3 regions of the Arminella tumorigenes genome follow, and region 3 is predicted to be linked to each of the others. Evidence: riboswitches for the same ligand, from Rfam matches in the RefSeq annotation. Region 3 holds a riboswitch; each other region holds the start of a gene.
What was found. Region 3 has a riboswitch for thiamine pyrophosphate ahead of thiB (thiamine ABC transporter substrate binding subunit). Riboswitches for the same ligand answer to the same signal wherever they lie in the genome.
Positions count from the first base shown of each region.

Region 1 (2,260 bases), 1.3 Mb from region 3:
GGGGAAATAAGGCAGCCCGGTGGGAAGGTCGTGGTCGCCTTTGCGGCTAATGCCGATATAGACGCGGACGCGATCGTCAGCAACAGTTTCGAAATGCAGTGGCCGCCCAAATCAGGACTGATGCAAAGCTTTCCAGAAGTCGACCGCGCCGCCTGGTTTGATATGGATCAGGCTGAGGTCAAGCTTCTCAGGGGGCAACGGCCGTTTCTCGAGGCATTCAAGTTGCTCATGGAACGCGCCGATACGACTAGTCCTCGAGCATGATCCACGCAGGTGCATGATCGCTGGCATGCTCCCAGCCGCGAACGTCCCTGTCTACGCCGGCATCCGAAAGCCGCTCTGCCAACGACGGACTGAGGAGGAAGTGGTCGATGCGCAAACCGGCATCGCGGGCATAGGCGTTGCGGAGATATTTCCAGAACGTATAGATCCGCTGATTGGGATGCATCCGCCGGAGCCCGTCCGCCCAGCCCTGATTGACGAGGTCCCCGAAGGCGCGGCGGACATCGGGATGAAACAGCGCATCGTCGATCCAGCGTTCCGGGTTATAAACGTCGAGTTCGTCCGGCATTACATTGAAATCGCCGGCAAGGACAACCGGGACGTCGAGTTCTAGAAGCTCTCTCGCGTAGTCTGCGAGGCGCTGAAACCATGCGAGCTTGTATTCGAACTTCGGGCCCGGCCGCGGATTGCCGTTTGGAAGATACAGGCAGCCGACCAAGAGACCGCCGATTGCGGCCTCGATGTAGCGGCTCTGTCCATCGGCATCACCGGGCAGCCCACGCCTCGTCTCCAGCGGCATAGCGTCTCGCGCCAGGATCGCTACGCCGTTCCAGCTTTTCTGGCCATGCCAGATCGCCCCGTAGCCTGCCCTCTCGATCTCCCTCGCCGGAAAGCGGTTGTCCGGCGCCTTCAGTTCCTGCAGACAGACGATGTCCGGCTTGAATTCGTCGAGCCAGCGCAGCAGGTTTTCAAGGCGGCCGTTGACACCGTTTACATTGTAGGTCGCGATTTTCATGTGATGGCATCCCGCCGCATTGCAAGTAACTCTCGCCTGGCCAACGGGTCAGGCGGCAAAAGGATGCATGCGATCTACCGTAAGCTTGCGGCTCGACCGCATTGGCCGACCCGGTAAAAATCTGCTTTCATCTTTTCCGGTCCATGCTATCAGAGGGGATCGACAGGGGTGCTCCGTATTGCCGGGGCTGAGACCGAAGCGTGCATGCTTCCAAACCCTAAAAGCTGATCTGGATAATACCAGCGGAGCGAGGCGGGCTAAAATGTTTTCAGGCGCACAAATATCACTGTATCCCATGACCGACGATTTCGTCGGCGTCATCCACGGCGCGCTCGGCGCCCTGGACCCCTATCGTGACCAGATGCGGGTTTCGACCGACGATCTCTCGACGCTGCTGGTCGGCTCGACGGACGTGTTATTTCCAGCGATGCGCGACCTGTTCGTGGCGGCAGCCGCATCGGGCAAGCATTGCGTTTTGCACGCTACGGTCTCTCGCGGATGCCCCGGCGAACCCGACGATCCGATCTGCACGCCGAGCAGCAGTATGGTCAGTGCCCTCCCGCTCGAAGAACGCAAGCAGGCGGCACTCGCGGCTGTTCGCGAAACGCCGATGACGGGTGAAACTGTCTCCGCACAATTCTCGCTCTATGTTCTCGGCATCGATCAACACATGGACGAGATCTACGGCTGTATCGACTTCCTGAAACAGTCCGGCGTCTTCCACAGTTCGAAGAACTTCTGCACCAAGCTGCGCGGCGAGGCCGGCGCCGTCTTTGCGACGATCAACGAGGCATTCTGCCGCTTTGGCCCGACCATGGGTCACGTCACGCTGGATATTACCGTTTCCGCCCACAGCCCCTCACCATCCTGATATCGGCTGGGGATCAATGCATCACAGCCGATGATCGATGCCAAGGTCCCGCACCGGTTTTGGCTTGGCGAACAGATAGCCCTGGACCTGCGTGCAGCCGATCTCCTGGAGAACGGCGAACTGCTCCTCCGTTTCCACGCCCTCTGCCGTGCTCGACATACCCAGCGTCTGTGCCAGAGCGGTGATAAGCCGAACGACGGACAGCGATTCCGAATGCAGGGTCAACTCGCGGATAAACGAGCGATCAATCTTGATCTTGTCGAAGGGGAAGCTTCGAAGATTGGACAGCGAGGAATAGCCGGTACCGAAATCATCCATCGCAATCGAAATGCCGAGTTTCTTCAGAGCCAGCAAAGTCGACGCCGTATGGG
Region 1 covers NZ_CP117255.1:1,774,042-1,776,301, forward strand. The annotation lists gene PR017_RS08770 (NUDIX hydrolase) at 1-264, shown strand, start outside; gene xth (exodeoxyribonuclease III) at 248-1,018, opposite strand; TPP riboswitch at 1,173-1,286, shown strand; gene PR017_RS08780 (YkoF family thiamine/hydroxymethylpyrimidine-binding protein) at 1,281-1,889, shown strand; gene PR017_RS08785 (putative bifunctional diguanylate cyclase/phosphodiesterase) at 1,911-2,260, opposite strand, start outside.
Region 1: linked by a shared signal. The riboswitch ahead of PR017_RS08780 (YkoF family thiamine/hydroxymethylpyrimidine-binding protein) and the one ahead of thiB (thiamine ABC transporter substrate binding subunit) in region 3 are both predicted to bind thiamine pyrophosphate.

Region 2 (2,260 bases), on a different replicon from region 3:
GCAGAGGCGGCTCCCATAGCGTCGCCACCAACCATTCAGCTTCCAACCTGTCACATTCAACAATTGAAAAAACGATTTCTCAGGTTAGAGAAACCGATTTTTCATCTTCTGTCAATTGCCAAGTAGGATCTTTCGGGCGCGTGGTTGTAAGCACTGTCAGCACTGTCAGGGCGATGGGCGGTCTCTTCGGCTCCGGACTGTTCTCGCACGGTGGCCTTGCAGTGCTATTTAGGACTGCTGGGGGGTCCGCCTTCCCATGGCTTCGATCCTCACCGGCGATGCGACATTGCTTAGAACCATGCCATCAGCGAGGAGGTTGAAGACAGCCTGCCTCCTTTCCTTGAACTGCTGCGAGCGTCGATGCCAGCTTCCGGCCGGTTCCCCATCGATGGGGATCAGCAGTCTCGCCGGCTTTCAGGATGCCAACGGCTACGGAGTTCAATTCCTGACATCGAACCGTGGTTCGAATGATAACATCGACCAGCCGGCGAAGATGCCGGTTCTTTGCGGCGCCAGCGCGGATCCATTGCGCATTCTCGACTTCCTCATCATCGACGTGACGAAGACAAATGGAGTGCTGAGAGTTCAGATCCCTTCAAGGCGGCAAGCTCTTCACACCTTTGGATACGACGGCGGATGCCTCTTGACCCCTTCAGAAAGCTCCCGTAGGCTTTGCATATTCACCAGGGGTGTCCCGTCAAGGGGCTGAGATTCTGCTATCGCGCGCAGTGACCCGTTGAACCTGATCCAGTTCATACTGGCGTAGGGACGGTGCAAAACGCTGCTGCAGTTACAGATCCGTATTCCGGATTCCGTGTCGGCGTTCTTCCATCATTCCGGCTCTAGGACTGGGTCTCCAAACGCAAACTTGGAGCCTCACGATGAATATTGCCGCTGAAAACCAAAGCCCGATGGTCACCTCGGGCACATTCCCAGCCTCCCGCAAAATCCATGTCGAAGGCCAGCAATACTCGCACATTCGCGTTCCGATGCGCGAGATCGCCTTGCATCCGACTGCGGGGGAACCGCCTGTCATCGTCTACGACAGTTCCGGTCCATATACCGATCCGGACCATACCGTTGCCATCAACGGCGGCCTTTCGCGGCTGCGCGAAAGCTGGGTTGTGTCGCGCGGCGATGTCGAGCGCTATGAGGGACGCCATGTCTTACCGGAGGACAACAGCTTTGCCACCGGCGAGCGGTTGACGCCGGAATTTCCGGTTCGTCATGCACCTCTGAAAGCCGTTGCCGGGCGGGCTATCACCCAGCTTGCCTATGCCCGCGCCGGCGTCAGCACGCCCGAGATGGAATTCATTGCCATCCGCGAAAATCTCGGACGCCAGGCTGGCCGTGAAACCTCGGTGCGGGACGGCGAGAGTTTTGGCGCTCAGATCCCGGATTTCGTCACGCCGGAATTTGTGCGCCGCGAGGTGGCCGAGGGTCGCGCCGTCATTCCGGCCAATATCAACCATCCGGAAAGCGAGCCGATGATCATCGGTCGTAATTTTCTGGTGAAGATCAACGCCAATATCGGCAACTCTGCCGTCACCTCGTCCATGGAGGCGGAGGTCGAGAAGATGGTCTGGGCGATCCGCTGGGGCGCCGATACGGTGATGGACCTGTCGACCGGTCGCAACATCCACAATATCCGCGACTGGATCATCCGCAATTCGCCGGCGCCGATCGGCACCGTGCCGCTCTATCAGGCTTTGGAAAAAGTCGGTGGCATTGCCGAGAATCTTTCCTGGGAGGTCTATCGCGACACACTCATCGAGCAGGCCGAACAGGGCGTCGATTATTTCACCATCCATGCCGGCGTCCGTCTCGCCTATATCCACCTGACTGTAAACCGCGTGACCGGCATCGTGTCGCGCGGCGGGTCGATCATGGCCAAGTGGTGCCTGCACCACCACCGCGAAAGCTTTCTCTACGAGCACTTCGACGAGATCTGCGACATTGCCCGCGCCTATGACGTGACCTTTTCGCTGGGGGATGGGCTGCGCCCGGGTTCGATTGCCGATGCCAACGATGCCGCCCAGTTCGCGGAGCTTGAGACGTTGGGCGAACTGACGAAAATCGCATGGGCAAAGGATTGTCAGGTGATGATCGAAGGGCCGGGACATGTTCCGATGCACAAGATCAAGGAGAACATGGACAAGCAGTTGCAGACCTGCGGCGAGGCCCCGTTCTACACGCTTGGACCGCTCACCACCGATGTCGCTCCCGGCTACGACCACATCACGTCGGCGATCGGGGCCGC
Region 2 covers NZ_CP117256.1:126,285-128,544, reverse strand. The annotation lists gene PR017_RS18380 (LacI family DNA-binding transcriptional regulator) at 1-17, opposite strand, end outside; gene PR017_RS18375 (GSU2403 family nucleotidyltransferase fold protein) at 257-709, shown strand; TPP riboswitch at 676-787, shown strand; gene thiC (phosphomethylpyrimidine synthase ThiC) at 882-2,260, shown strand, end outside.
Region 2: linked by a shared signal. The riboswitch ahead of thiC (phosphomethylpyrimidine synthase ThiC) and the one ahead of thiB (thiamine ABC transporter substrate binding subunit) in region 3 are both predicted to bind thiamine pyrophosphate.

Region 3 (2,260 bases):
CAGTTGTTTCGCAACCCGACTTTCGGACTATTGCTGATCACCTCGCTCACCAGCGGCGCCATCGCCATCGGCATGGTCAACTATTTCGCGCTGTTCCTGCAGACGACCACTGGCCTTTCGCCCTCGGTTGCCGGCCTGTTGTTCATTCTCCTGACCGGCGGCATCGTCTGTGGCTCGCTTTCGGCCGGACGGCTGATCTCGGCCACCGGCCGCTACAAGCCCTTCGCAATAGGCAGCGCCGCCTGCAGCATGATTGCCTTTGCGGCCCTGTCGCAAGTCCATGCGGGCACTCCAGTCTTCGTCATTGGCGGACTGATGTTGCTGCACGGCATCGGCATCGGGCTTGCGCAGCAGGTTCCGGTCATCGGCATCCAGAATGCAGCCTCCAGCCGCGACATCGGAGCGGCCACTGGCGCCGTCACACTGTCGCGCATGGGCGGCGCCTCGATCGCCATCTCCATCTACGGCGCCATCATCGGCTCCCGACTGCTGCATGTCGGCCTGTCGATCCCCGGCATCAGCAATATCGAGGAAGTCACGCCGAAGATGATGGCGGCCTTGCCGGCTGCCACGCGCGAAGCCGTGGCCGAAGCCTACGCTGCCGCCTTCAACCCGCTGTTCCTGACGGCGGCGGGCATCTGCCTTGTCGGCCTGGTCACCGCACTTTGCCTTAAGAACGTCCAGCTACCGGGCGCAACCATTGCCAAGACCATCGACCCTGCGGCTGCGGCCCACGTCGCGGATTGATAAAGCTAGGGCTTCGCGCGGCCCCTTGCCATCCACCCCTCCCGCCGCTACATCTTTTCTCGCTCTAACGGGGTGCCTCATGTCCATCCGGACATCTGGCTGAGAGGCTTTCACCAGCCAACCCGCGGAACCTGATCCGGTTAACACCGGCGGAGGGATTAGACGCGCGAAATCAACAGCGCCTATTCTCCGTTTTAACGCGAACCAAGGAGGAGGCGCTTCGATGCCCACCCGATCTCTGACGACATTTATGGCTGGCCTTATTCTGGCGGCCGGCACGACACTTCTGACCGCTCATGCCAGCCAGGCGGCAGACAAGACACTGACAGTCTATACCTACGAGAGTTTCACCGCCGACTGGGGCCCCGGCCCCAAGGTCAAGGCGGCGTTCGAGAAGACCTGCGGCTGCACCGTCAACTATGTCGCCGTCACCGACGGCGTCGCACTCCTGTCGCGCCTGAAACTCGAGGGCAAGGACACCAAGGCGGACGTGGTTCTCGGTCTCGACACCAATCTCGTCGATGAAGCCAGGGATACTGGCCTGTTCGAGCCCGCCGACATCGACACGACGGCCGTGAAGCTGCCGGGTGACTTCAAGGACGACGTCTTCGTTCCCTACGATTACGGTCACTTCGCAGTGGTCTACGACACGCAGGTCATCAAGAACCCGCCGAAGAGCATGAAGGAACTGGTTGAGGGAGACCCGTCGCAGAAGATCGTCATCGAGGATCCGCGCACGTCTACACCGGGCCTTGGCCTGCTGCTTTGGGTCAAGTCGGTTTATGGCGCCAAATCCGCGGAAGCCTGGAAAAAGCTCAAGGGCCGCATCCTGACCGTCACCCCCGGCTGGTCAGAAGCCTATGACCTGTTCACCAAGGGCGAAGCGCCGATGGTGCTCTCCTACACGACGTCGCCAGCCTATCACATGATCGCCGACAAGACCGACCGCTACCAGGCGGCATCCTTCTCGGAAGGCCACTACATCCAGATCGAGGTAGCAGGCCTGACGAAAACCTCTGCCAACAAGGATCTGGCGCGCGACTTCCTGAAATTCATGATCACACCCGGTTTTCAGGACATCATCCCGACCAACAACTGGATGATGCCCGTCGCCGCCACCTCGGAGCCGCTGCCGGATGCTTTCGGCAAGCTCGTCGTACCTACCAAGACGTTCCTGATGAGCCCGGCCGAAGTCGACAAGAACCGCAAGGCCTGGATCGACGAATGGCTGGCCGCTACTAGCGGCAACTGATCGAGCGCTATGCTGACGACATCCGAGCGAGCAACGGCAGTGACCGGCGGGGCTATCAGCCTCGCCGGCATCCTGCTGTTTGTCGGCCTTGCTGTCGGCACGCTGCTCGCCGCCGGCATCGAGACGCAAGGCAACGCTCCCCTGCTCGATCCTTATATCCTGCGGGTCCTGCGCTTCACCTTGTTGCAGGCGACGCTCTCGACGGTGTTGTCGGTAACGCTTGCCATCCCCGTGGCGCGTGCCTTGGCCCGACAACGGAAC
Region 3 covers NZ_CP117255.1:3,041,864-3,044,123, forward strand. The annotation lists gene PR017_RS14915 (MDR family MFS transporter) at 1-747, shown strand, start outside; TPP riboswitch at 806-922, shown strand; gene thiB (thiamine ABC transporter substrate binding subunit) at 971-1,999, shown strand; gene thiP (thiamine/thiamine pyrophosphate ABC transporter permease ThiP) at 2,009-2,260, shown strand, end outside.